DNA from 3 places in the Paenibacillus ilasis genome. Region 3 is predicted to be linked to each of the others. Evidence: riboswitches for the same ligand, from Rfam matches in the RefSeq annotation. Region 3 holds a riboswitch; each other region holds the start of a gene.
The links. Region 3 has a riboswitch for ZMP and ZTP ahead of rpiB (ribose 5-phosphate isomerase B). Riboswitches for the same ligand answer to the same signal wherever they lie in the genome.

Region 1 (4,180 bases), on a different contig from region 3:
AACCGACCCACATATGCTGGCGTATAAATTTCCAATCGATGGACCAATCGGCATTCTTGAACTGCAGAAGCGGAACCTTTTTATGAATGTATAATAAGCAGAGAAGGCAGGAGAACAGCTGCGAGACCACCGTGGCCAGCCCTGCCCCGGCTACGCCCATCTTGAATACAAGAATAAACAACAGATCGAGAACGATGTTCAGAATGCTTGCGACCACCAAGAAGAGAAGCGGCGTCCGACTATCCCCGAGCGCTCTGAGCAGGTTAGCCAGCAAGTTGAACAGAACGGCTGCGCCAACGCCCCAGTTAATGACGATTAAATACGAATAAGCATCATCCAAAATTTCTGCCGGCGTATTCATCATGACGAGGACGGGCTTCGTAAATATGACACTCACAATGGTGAGGAAAACCGTGAATACAAGACTAATCCATATACTCGTTCCCACGCTTTTGCGAACGCCCGCGATATCCTTGGCGCCAAAGCGCTGCGCCGTTATGATGGACAAACCTGCCGTCAAGCCTTGGGCAAAGCCAATGACAAAAAACAAAATACTGCCTGTCGAGCCAACGGCCGCAAGAGCGTTCACACCAATGGTCCGTCCCACGATCAGGGTATCAGCCATATTATAAAATTGTTGAAAAATATTTCCGATCAAAAGCGGGATCGTAAACATAATGATCAGCCTGATCGGACTTCCTTGCGTCATGTCTCTCATGTAGATTCTCCTATGCCGTCATAAACGTTCCTCTATATATTTATTGGGTATGATCATGCTTTAAACCGTGCCTATAAAGCATCGCATTGAAAACATTATAATGGGTGAGGGTCGTTTGTATTCTTGTGTATCTTATCACGAAAGAACATAAATTTCTGCATATTTATCATCAAAACCTAAACGAAAACAAGACATGATGATCAGGACGGTTCATACCCGTTCTAATCCACGAAATAACGTCAATGAAAAAAGATCAACCGGTTAATCGGTTGATCTTTTTTTATATGATCATGGAAGCACCATCCTAAGAATCAAGAACGATTATGCTTCTTCAACAGCAAGCTTATCCAAAGCCTGCTTCGCACGCGAACGCGCTTCTTCCACTGCGCCGGCGGTTGACAACGCTACTGCGACCCGTCTTCCGACCTTGGTCACCGGTTTCCCAAAAATGCGCAGCTGCGTATTCGGAACAGCCAGTGCTTGCTCGGCGCCGGTAATTGTGTAACTCTCCAGCTCTCGCGCCGCTTTCAGCGGACGGCTGGCTCCCGGCGTTATCAATTCGATCTCCGGGATCGGAAACCCTAGAATGGCGCGGACGTGAAGCGCGAATTCTGATAAATTTTGCGTGACCAGCGTAACCAATCCGGTATCATGCGGTCGCGGAGATACCTCGCTAAAATACACTTTATCCTCGGCCAGGAACAATTCAACACCAAACAATCCATAACCGCCAAGCTCGTCGGTAATCGTCCTTGCAATATATTTAGCTTCCTCGATCTGCTCTTCGGACATGTCGTGCGGCTGCCAGGATTCGATATAGTCCCCGCTCTCCTGAATATGCCCGATTGGCGCACAGAAGTTTGTTCCATTGACGGAGCGGACGGTCAGAAGCGTGATCTCCGATTGGAACGTAATGAATTCTTCAATGATCACTCTTCCGTTCTGTACACGACCGCCTTCCATGGCGATGTTCCAGCAGGGCTCAATATCCCCTTCGGAGCGACATACACTCTGGCCTTTGCCAGAGGAACTCATCAGAGGTTTAATCACGCACGGGAACCCCATGTCCAGGACAGCCTGTTTAAATTCCTCATACGTATCGGCAAATCGGTAGTCTGCAGTAGGAAGTCCCAACGCCTCTGAAGCTAACCGGCGAATCCCTTCACGGTCCATCGTAAGCTTCGCAGCTCTGGCAGTAGGTATAACCCGATACCCCTCTACCTCCAGCTTAACCAGCTCCGAGGTAGCCAGTGCCTCGATTTCGGGCACGATCAAGTCCGGTTTCTCCTGCTCGATAATTGCGCGCAATCTCTCCCCATCCAGCATATCGATGACATAGCTATGATCGGCAACATGCATGGCAGGAGCGTCGGCATAACGATCGACGGCTACGGTTTCAACCCCCAATCTCTGGGCCTCAATGATGACTTCTTTCCCCAGTTCTCCCGAACCTAGCAGCAGTATTTTCTTCGTTTTTAACATCGTGGTTTTATCCCCTTTTCGTAGTTTCAGAGACTTATAAAAGCAGAAGATAATAAAGAGGTAAGGGAAATAAACTCCCTTACCTCTGCCCAGGCGTACGGCCGTCGTCATCTATGTGCTCCCTCATGGTCCCCCATGCTACGCCAGTCACACATAAACCTATACATTGTTATTTAAATCATACTGAATCTTCCCGCTAATTGCAATATCACCCGAGGCGACATTAGGATTTAGACTTCAGCATATCGATTGCATCCTTCAGCGATTGTGAAAGCCACTTCTTGGGGTGAATGACCAGCTGAATATCCAAACGAATGTCAGAATGCGCAAAGGGAAGAATCGCAAGCTCACCACGCTTGATTTCCTCCTCTGCTACCATCCTCGGCAATAATGAGATACCCGTACCGGACATCACATATCTCTTGATTGCCTCGGGATTGCCCAATTCCAGCCCTATTCGCATTGGAACTCCGCTGGCACGCAGCACCTTTTCCAACATCATGCGGTAATTACAACTACCCTCGGGCATAATCCATTCGGCATCAGCCAGATGTTCTAGCTCTATGACCGGTTCAACATGAAGCGGATGATCCGGATGGGCAATCAGCAGGAGGGGCTCTTCCCGAACGGGGATCCAATTCAAGGAGGAATCCTCCGGTTTTTCATCCAAAATAAGACCGAGATCGTACTCGCCTTCTCTCACCTTACTGATGATGTTATCTTCACGATCCGGTTGTAAACGGATGACAAGATCCTCATGCCTTAGTTTCAGTTGGTGAATGACGGACGGAAGAAAATAAGCGGCCAACGAGTCTATCGTTCCGATCGATAAGGTGCCTCCACCTTGCTTGGTCAGCTTTTCCTTCGACTGCTGAAACAGATCCAGCATTTGAACGGCATACTTGAACAGCTCCTCACCCGACTTCGTCAGGCGCAAGCCTCTGCCATACCGCTCAAACAGCTTGACGCCGTATTCCTTCTCCAGCTTCTGAATTTGGGTGGTTACGCTGGATTGGGCATAACCCAACTCATCCGCGGCTTTTGTAAAGCTCTGGCGAATCGCAACCTCCCTGAAGGTTTGCAGGTAGATAAGTTCCATCACTCTCTCCTTATCAATAATATTGATAATAACTATCTATTATTATAGATAACGCCGATCTTAATTCCCATGATAAAGTATAGCCATCATCCATGAATTGGAGGAAAGATTATGCTGACTCAGCAAGAACTGCATGGCATTTATGTTCCTGTGATCACTCCCTTTTCACAGGAGTACGAACTGGATCGTCCGTCTTATCATCGTTATTTAAAGAATTTGTTATCCTATGATATTCAGGGATTGGTCATCAACGGAACGACCGGTGAAGCGCCGACCGTAGCTTGGGAGGAAGTCGTGCAGGTTGTGGAGGAAACGCGTGAGAGTCTGGACGGACGGCTATTGCCCCTTATCATAGGTACCGGTACAAATGATACGGTGTCCAGTATGAAACGAACGGAACTGGCAGGTCATATCGGTGCTGATGCGGTATTGGTGGTCACGCCGTATTACAGTCGCCCTTCGATCGATGGTATCCTGCAGCATTTCCGAAAGGTGGCCGAGGTCGGGATCCCGGTCATTCTGTACGAGGTTCCTTCGCGTACAGGAATCCGGTTACCGGTTGATGCCGTAAGAAGAATCATGGAGATCCCCGGGGTGATCGGGGTGAAAGACAGCACCGAGAGTACGGAGCTTACGAGAAGTTTATCCCAATACGATACAAAGCCCGTTCTATGCGGCAACGATGTCCTCTTTCATGAGATGCTGTGTCATGGAGCTTCTGGCGGAATTCTGGCATCGGCTAATGTGAATACCGAGGCTTTCATTCGGGTGTTTCAATTAGCTGCCCGGGGAGATTATTCTCGATCCGAAATGGAGTTTGAAGTCCTGCTCCCCTACATTCATAAGCTGTTCGAAGAATCCAATCCCGCTCCGCTAAAATG
Region 2 (4,180 bases), on a different contig from region 3:
GTACCCAGCGGAAACCATTGATAAAACAAGTGATATTCCCCGTTATAATAAGAAAATCCGTTGGGGTCATTCAACAAGCCCATGATGGGCTGTATGTGAAACCTCTGCCTCCATTCGCTTTGTTTTGCTTGCTCCTTTAAGGAGGAAATCTCTTCGGGAGAGGCCTGATCCAGGCGTCGGTATTTCCGTTCTCTGTCCATGTCTCTTCTCCTTGTAAATGGGCTTTCTAATAGCATCAAACGGATCATGCTGTGCGTGAACACCAGCCTGATCCACTTATAGTGGAACCGGTTCCAACTCGAGGTAAAAATAATGAACTCAGCTCCAATACCAGGCAATAGCAGTATTGGAACCGGTTCCGTTTTTTTCAGTATAAAATACCTAATTTAGATTGTCAACGCTTTCCCGATGAATCATATCGCAATTCATGACCGTCAGGAAATCCACAGGCTCGTCGTTGACCAGCTTTATAATATGCTGAGCTGCGAGGTGGCCCGCTTGGGAATATCCATATTTAACGGTTGTCAATCCGGGATGAATCACTTCGGTTACGTCGTATCCGCCAAAGCCGGTAACGGAGAGTTCGTTGGGAATATGAATGCCTCTCATGTGCGCCGCTTTCATCACGCCCAGCGCAATGTTGTCAGTAGCGCAGACCACCGCAGTAGGCATCGTTCGGTTTTGCTCAAAAATAGCCAAAGCCTCCGCAACTCCATCCGCCATCTTAAATCCACTTTCATAGAAAATCGCTTCCACCCCGTCATACTCGCTTAACGCCTTCAGAAACCCTTCTTTCCGCTGAACTCCGACAGCAACGTCTTTTTCCGTCACACCGATATAAGCTATATGACGGTGTCCCTTGGACAGCACATATCGGCCCATGTCATAGCCTGCGGCATGGTCGTTATAAATCATGCTGTGGACCTCCTTATGCTGTTGTCCGAGCAGAATGACGGGAATGCTGATCTCTTTAATCGCGGCAAGATGTGTTTCCGTCACCTGGGTGGCGAATAAAATAATGCCAGATATTTTTTGCCTAGCGAGATCATACAGCGCTTCTATCTCCCTGGATAAATCCTGGCTTGCATTGATGATGAGAAGCTGATAACCGTGTTTCCTTAATTCTTCGTCCATGCCGGCAACGGTCTGCGATGCTGAGAATGAATCCAGACGCGGCACAATGGTGCCGATCATGTTGGTTTTTTTCGCTTTCAAGCTCTGTGCGAACGAATTCGGAATATAGCCGGTTTCCTGAATGACCAGCTCAATCTTTTGGCGTGTCGCATGACTGACGGAACCTCCGTTTAAGAAACGGGAGACCGTGCTTTTGGCAACTCCGGCTTTTTTGGCAATATCTGCAATCGTGTTCTTCATTCGGTTCTCCCGGGAGCCGTTTGCGGCGCTGCACCGAACGGATAAACCTCCGCAGCTCCTTGCTCCGCCACACAACAGGCAATGATTCGTTTGTGCATGAATCTCTCCCCTTCGATTTCACTTTTTCCTAACTATAACATGACGTCTGGGCATCCGTGAAATGCAGACTTCACCCCGAGCCTTTGATGGGCAATACTTTTCTGCGTTCCAGACTCTAGCGGGGAACGAAGCGATTCAAAGGGGGATTCTCCATGCAAATCCCCTTTCGGGACGCGTAAATGAACCGTGCCTTATCCCGTTATTACATGGTTACTGTTAGGCTTGCACGGTTCGCTCAGCCGATTCGACGGTATGCTTCAGCAATGTAGCAATCGTAACGGGGCCAACACCGGCAGGTACTGGTGTAATTGCGGATGCCAACTTCGCGCAGGCTTCGTAATCGCAGTCGCCGATATTGCCTGGATTATAGCCGGCATCCAATACGACGGCTCCCGGCTTGATCCAGTCCCCTTGAATGAAATTAGGCTTGCCTACGGCCGCAACCACGATATCCCCCTGGGACACAATCTCCCCAAGGTTCTTCGTTCTCGAGTGGCAGATCGTAACGGTAGCATTGCGATTAAGCAGCATCATCGATACCGGCTTACCCAGAATCGGACTGCGTCCGACCACCACGGCATGCTTCCCTTCGATTGGCAGATCATAATAATCCATAATCGCAATAATCGCGGCAGGCGTACAAGACGGGTAATCGGCAAAACCAAACGCATTTTGCGAGAAACCAAGCGTGGTCACTCCATCCACGTCTTTTTCAATATCAATAGAATCAAAAGCCGCCCGTTCATCGATATGATGCGGAACCGGATGCTGCAGCAGAATGCCGTGGACATTCGGATCCTCGTTCAGCTCTTGGATCGCGGCAATCAGCTCTGCTGTCGTTGTTGACGTCTCCAGTACCACTTTCTTGGATATGATGCCAAGCCGCTCGCAAGCATTTCCCTTCATCCGCACATAGGTCGCCGAGGCAGGATCATCGCCAACCAGAATCGTTGCCAGACAAGGCGTTACCCCTTGCTGCTTCAATTCCTGTACCTTTACGGCCAGCTTGGCCTTGATATCGTCGGATACCTTTTTTCCATCCAAAATTACGGGTTCCTTACTCATGCTAATCCGCTCCTTCGCCATTGTATTTAAAAACATAAAGAGGCAAGGCGACTTCATCGTCTCCTTACCTCTTGCCCAGGCGTACGGCATATGATCCTATGTGCTCCCTCTTGGTACCCCAAGCTACGCCAGTAACACATAGATAACTTTTTTTAATATACCACGACTTTGGACATCGCGCTACCGATTACGAAACTGACCATTTTAAATCGTAATCTTTTTGATTAATTTAGGGGAATCACGTATGTTGCTGATGGTACAAGCATAGAATGTCCTAAGATCAAATCGCTCCAGGAGGCCCAAATGAAATATCCGGTAATCTTCAGAATGCTGCCCTTCATTATTCCGCTTGTCTTCGTGATTCCGGTCTTGACGATATGGCTGCAGAAGGATTTAAGTCTACTCTCAAGCCATGACATACAGCAGGTAAAAACCATCTTTACGGGTATTTTCCTTGAGGCGCTTCCGTTTGTGCTGCTTGGGGTGCTAATTTCGTCCCTCCTGCAAATGTTCGTCAAAGAACAGTGGGTGCGTCGTATCACGCCCAAAAATCCGGTCGTCGGCGTCCTGTTCGCTTCCATGCTGGGGATTATGTTTCCCATATGTGAATGCGGTATGATCCCGGTCGTCCGAAGGTTGATGCTCAAGGGGATGCCTGCCTACATCGCCGTAACCTTTATCCTCAGCGGTCCCATCCTGAACCCCATTGTGTTCGCTGCAACGATCATGGCCTTCCGTTCGCATCCCGAAGTGACGATCGGCCGGATGGGACTGGCTTTTGCAGTCGCGGTGACGGTAGGTTTGCTCGTCTATGTTTTTTCAAGGAGCAACCCGCTCAAGCGTTCTTTTCAAGAGTTTTCCGAACGGGATTCCGCCAATGGCGGACGCAAGCTGCATGAGCATCCCAAAACATGGAGAAGCATGTTTGTTCACGCCGGAGACGAATTGATTGAGATGGGCAAATACCTGGTTCTTGGCGCATTCCTGACGGCCTGCATCCAATCCTTCATTCCAAGGGAGGAGCTGCTGGCATTGGGGAGCGGTCCCGCCGCCTCTTACTTGTTCATGATGGGGTTTGCTTTCATCCTGTCCCTCTGCTCGACTTCGGATGCCTTTGTGGCATCGGCGTTCACGCATACCTTTACCGTAGGCCCGCTTGTTTCCTTCCTGGTGCTCGGCCCGATGCTGGATTTCAAAAGCCTGCTCATGCTGTCGGCTACCTTCAAAACCAAATTTGTGATCGGTTTAAGCCTGCTGGTGATGACGCTCGTATTTATCGGCTCTGTAGCCGTTGACGCTCTATTGGGTGGTTAGCTGGCGAGAGAAGGAAGATTTGCGAAAAACGAAGAGGAGATTACCGGGACCGTTCAGACTCACCAGGTACCCGTTGAGATTGGAGGTGATTGGGACCATGAAGTCCAGTTTGAGGATACGGATTCACTATACGCTCCGGTCGCTGCTTGTTGCGGCTCTCGCCGCTTATATCATGCATCTGAACGCTTCAGATTCGCTTGAATATTACTTAGCGCCTCATATGCAGACCCTGCTGCTTCTATGCCCGGTTCCGCTGTTGTTCATTGCATTCGGCATGATATGGCATTCCCTTGCAGGTGATTCAGGAGAGGTGTGTGATTGCGAGCAC
Region 3 (4,180 bases):
GGGGTCCTCTTATCATAGGCTTCTTATGCAAAGGAAACTGTGATTAATATTTCATTTCAGCATAGAGAGGATATTGATCTGTAAGCTCAGCCACCAAACGGCCTGCTTTTTCAAGCGTTGCCTCGTCTTTCGGCTGCTTCAATGTCATGGCTATAATTTTCGCGATGGTCACCATCGCTTGCTCATCCATACCCCGGGAAGTAACCGCAGGGGTACCGATACGGATACCGCTCGTGACGAACGGGCTGGTCGGATCAAACGGGATGGCATTCTTGTTCACGGTAATGCCGATGGAGTCCAGAACTTTCTCAGCGTCTTTACCGGTGATGTCCAGATTACGGGTATCCACGAGCATCAGGTGGTTATCGGTTCCGCCGGATACGATGTTCAGACCTTCCTCGATCAGGGTATCAGCCAGCACTTTCGCGTTCTTTACGACGTTCTCTGCATACGTCTTGAAGGACGGATCCAATGCTTCGCCAAGCGCAACGGCTTTGGAAGCAATGACATGCATGAGCGGGCCGCCTTGGGAGCCGGGGAATACCGCTTTATCGATCGCTTGCGCCCAAGCTTTTTTGCACAAAATCATACCGCCGCGAGGTCCGCGAAGCGTCTTATGCGTCGTTGTCGTTACAAAATGGGCATGCGGAACCGGATTCGGATGAAGTCCTGCCGCAACGAGACCTGCAATATGGGCCATATCGACCATAAACAACGCACCAACGTCGTTCGCGATGGCAGCAAGCTTTTCAAAATCAATGATGCGAGGGTATGCACTTGCACCCGCCACGATCAGGCGAGGGCGATGCTTGAATGCCGCTTTGCGGACTTCGTCGTAATCGATAAGGAACGTGTCCTCTTGCACGCCGTAGGCAACGAAATTGTACAGAAGGCCGGAAGCGTTAACCGGGCTTCCGTGAGTCAAATGGCCGCCATGGGCCAGGTTCATGCCGAGCACGGTATCTCCAGGCTTCAGGGCTGCCAAATATACCGCCATGTTCGCTTGGGCACCGGAGTGCGGCTGAACGTTGGCATGCTCGGCTCCGAACAGTTCTTTGGCACGGTCACGGGCGATATCTTCCACGATATCCACACGCTCACAGCCACCGTAATAGCGTTTGCCAGGGTAGCCTTCCGCATATTTATTCGTCAGAACGGTCCCCATAGCTTCCATAACCGCTTCGCTGACAATATTCTCAGAGGCAATCAGTTCAATGTTGCTGCGTTGACGCTTCAGCTCCAAATCCATCGCTTCCAATACAGCCGGGTCACTCTTCCGCAAATGTTCCATCATGTTCATATCCTCCCATAATCAATCATTATTTTTTCTTGCAAATTCAAAACTACAAGTTGTCATCATTAAAAAAGCGAGTTCTCATTCGAATCAATCGCACAGCGTGGAATCATCCCCCTGCTCGAGCCGATACACCGCGCGTTCTCCGCCAATCAGCTTCGGGCGGGTATAAGCCGCGGTTACGCGCGCCTCTCCGATATAACGCTCGCTCGGCCTGAACGGAACCGCCACTCTCCGCAAATGCATGCCGATCAGCGTCTCGCCGATATCGACACCCGCATGGGCTTCAATCGATTCCGCAAGGCAAGGCTCCTTCATGCTGCGGTAAGCTGCGGAAGCCATCGACCCGCCCGCTCCCGGAATGGGAACAGCCGCTACTTCCGTCAAGCCCAGCCGCTCAAGCAGCTCGCGTTCCATGACAAGCGCACGGTTCAGATGCTCGCAGCATTGATAGGCCACAGCAAAACCGAATTCCGTTTGAACCTCGGCAATGCCCTGAAGGAGCTGCTGGGCCGTTTCTAAAGCGCCGCCTGTACCGATCCGTCGTCCGACCACTTCACTGGTACTGGCTCCGATGACCAGCACTTTACCAGGGCCTAAGACGGCCGCTTCGGCCAGTTCGCGGACAATACGCGCTGTCTGTTCGTTCAAGGAAACCTTGGAGATATCCGTCATGTCACAGTCCTCCCGATGATTTTTTCACAGAAGATGCTTCATTCCCCTATCACGATAGCCGCAGCTGCTTACGCGTTCACCTATCGCGATTCATTCTTCAGGTAACGCTCCTCGATGGCCTTGATCTTGTTCACGCGGCCGACATGGCGCTCGCCATGACTGAAATCCGTTGTCAGCCATGCGCTGACGATTTCGGCGGCAAGTCCGGGACCGACGACACGCTCACCCAGCGCAATCACGTTACTGTCGTTATGCTCGCGCGTCGCTTTGGCTGAGAACACATCATGGGTCAGCGCGCAGCGAATACCCGGCACCTTGTTGGCCGCAATGCTCATGCCGATGCCCGTGCCGCAGATTAGAATGCCGCGATCCGCTTCACCCGAGACGACCTTCTCGCACACCGGTAGGGCATAATCGGGATAATCCACGGAATCGGAACAGCCGCAGCCCAGATCCTCCACCTCGTGTCCAAGACCTCGAATGACTTCCACGATTTCCTCTTTCAGACGAATGCCGGCATGATCCGTACCCAATGCAATTTTCATCTATGAAAAACCCCCTCGTATGTTCGCTTTTGCGTTTTAGCTTGTTTCATTATAACCCAAACTCCACGCAAAAGACGAAAAAAGAGCAGTCGGCGCACGTATTGTGCTCCAAATGCTCTTTGCCCAGGCGACCGGCCGTATATTCCGATGCTCCATCGTGGTTTCATCCACTTCGTCGCCAGTTACACCGGATCTTTTGTTTTTCACCTTCATCTTAAAGCAATACCTTGTGAAAGGCAAGCGGCTTTTTTAGCCATTTGAGCACGGATGTACTCTTCGATTCCGTCTAAGCCGACCCTATTTATGCTGATCCGCTTCCAGCTTGTCCAAGAGACGAAACAACGCCGTCCGAATCTCTGCAGCCGTCGCTTCATATTCCTCCCGCGAGCCTCCAAAAGGATCGGAGATATCGAAGCTCGGGATACGCTGGCGCAGCTCAATCAGACGCTCCCGGTCACGGTCGCTGACATCGCGGCCCAGAGATCTGGCCAGCTCAAGCGCTGCATACAGACTATCCTGTTCCCGCAGATCATCCAGCACCCGGCGGTCATCCTCAACAAACTCTTTCAGAGTGTGCATCTTGTCTGCAGCATGCGGGAACTGCCTTATCGCATACTGCTTATGCGACTGGGTCAGCGTCAGAATCAGGTCTGCCCACTCCACCAGGTTCGCGGTCAATGGTTTGGACACCAAGCGTTCTTGGATATCCTGGTCTCGCAGTATGGATTCCGCATGATGGGACACCGGCATTCCATCCACGGCCGAGACACCGGCGGACTTCGTTTCCAGCGGGACGCCCCGTTGTTTGGCAAGCTTGCGCAGCATGCCTTCAGCCATCGGACTGCGGCAGGTATTTCCCGTGCAGACAAACAGTATATTTTTCACGGTCCCATTCCTCCCGTTCGTAGGTTCTTTGGGGTTATTGTAACAAATATAACGTCAAAAGATAAACATCATGCCAAAGATGACCAAAATCAGCCCGCCCAGCATTTCACCGTACTCCCCCAGCTTGTTGCTTACCTGACGGCCAAGCAGCAAGCCGAGAATGGACAGCAAACCGCCCACGATCCCGAAGGAAATCACGATCAACAATACATCATCCACAAACATCCCGAGCGAAACGCCTACCGAGAAGGAGTCGATGCTGACGCTAAGCGAAAACAGCAGCATACCTAAAAATGCGGTAGGATGGATTCGCTGTCCTTCTCCGCCCCGCAGGGCGTTATACATCATATGCCCGCCGAGCAGAAGCAGCAGCCCTCCGGCCGCAAGCCCTGTGACGTGACCCAGTAACATGCCGACATAGCGGCCGGCAAATAAACCCAGCAGCGGCATCAGCATGTGAAACAACGCGATCATGAAACTGATGCCCAGCATATGGCCTAAGCGCATACCGCCTCTCATTCCAACTCCGATTCCAAGCGAAAATGCGTCTAGCCCGAGTGCAACCGCCATCAGCAGAATCGCCGCAAGCTGTCCCGATTGGACAGACGCCTCCAGCATGCCCATTCCCCCAAGTCCCATGGTCTTGTACACCATATGCGGACAAGGGGTAAATGATGCCAAAAGCGTTCATGCGGCAGCTCAATTCACATCGATGATGTGGTGTCCCGCGGCCTTCAACAGCCGGTTCATGACGGCTGCTCCGAGGCCTTGCTCCGGGCAC

Region 1: another riboswitch for ZMP and ZTP. It lies ahead of purT (phosphoribosylglycinamide formyltransferase 2); the one in region 3 lies ahead of rpiB (ribose 5-phosphate isomerase B).
Region 2: another riboswitch for ZMP and ZTP. It lies ahead of ACETK5_RS08265 (bifunctional 5,10-methylenetetrahydrofolate dehydrogenase/5,10-methenyltetrahydrofolate cyclohydrolase); the one in region 3 lies ahead of rpiB (ribose 5-phosphate isomerase B).

The regions. Positions count from the first base shown of each region.
Region 1 covers NZ_JBHDJG010000001.1:1,913,685-1,917,864, reverse strand. The annotation lists gene ACETK5_RS09100 (MATE family efflux transporter) at 1-718, opposite strand, end outside; gene purT (phosphoribosylglycinamide formyltransferase 2) at 1,040-2,200, opposite strand; ZMP/ZTP riboswitch at 2,281-2,361, opposite strand; gene ACETK5_RS09090 (LysR family transcriptional regulator) at 2,424-3,299, opposite strand; gene dapA (4-hydroxy-tetrahydrodipicolinate synthase) at 3,411-4,180, shown strand, end outside.
Region 2 covers NZ_JBHDJG010000001.1:1,710,038-1,714,217, reverse strand. The annotation lists gene ACETK5_RS08275 (glycoside hydrolase family 32 protein) at 1-200, opposite strand, end outside; gene ACETK5_RS08270 (LacI family DNA-binding transcriptional regulator) at 382-1,374, opposite strand; gene ACETK5_RS08265 (bifunctional 5,10-methylenetetrahydrofolate dehydrogenase/5,10-methenyltetrahydrofolate cyclohydrolase) at 1,690-2,538, opposite strand; ZMP/ZTP riboswitch at 2,605-2,684, opposite strand; gene ACETK5_RS08260 (permease) at 2,842-3,852, shown strand; gene ACETK5_RS08255 (TIGR03943 family putative permease subunit) at 3,950-4,180, shown strand, end outside.
Region 3 covers NZ_JBHDJG010000004.1:515,491-519,670, reverse strand. The annotation lists gene ACETK5_RS29740 (serine hydroxymethyltransferase) at 44-1,294, opposite strand; gene ACETK5_RS29735 (TIGR01440 family protein) at 1,385-1,969, opposite strand; gene rpiB (ribose 5-phosphate isomerase B) at 2,050-2,514, opposite strand; ZMP/ZTP riboswitch at 2,629-2,710, opposite strand; gene ACETK5_RS29725 (low molecular weight protein arginine phosphatase) at 2,812-3,399, opposite strand; gene ACETK5_RS29720 (manganese efflux pump MntP) at 3,454-4,017, opposite strand; gene ACETK5_RS29715 (L-threonylcarbamoyladenylate synthase) at 4,099-4,180, opposite strand, start outside.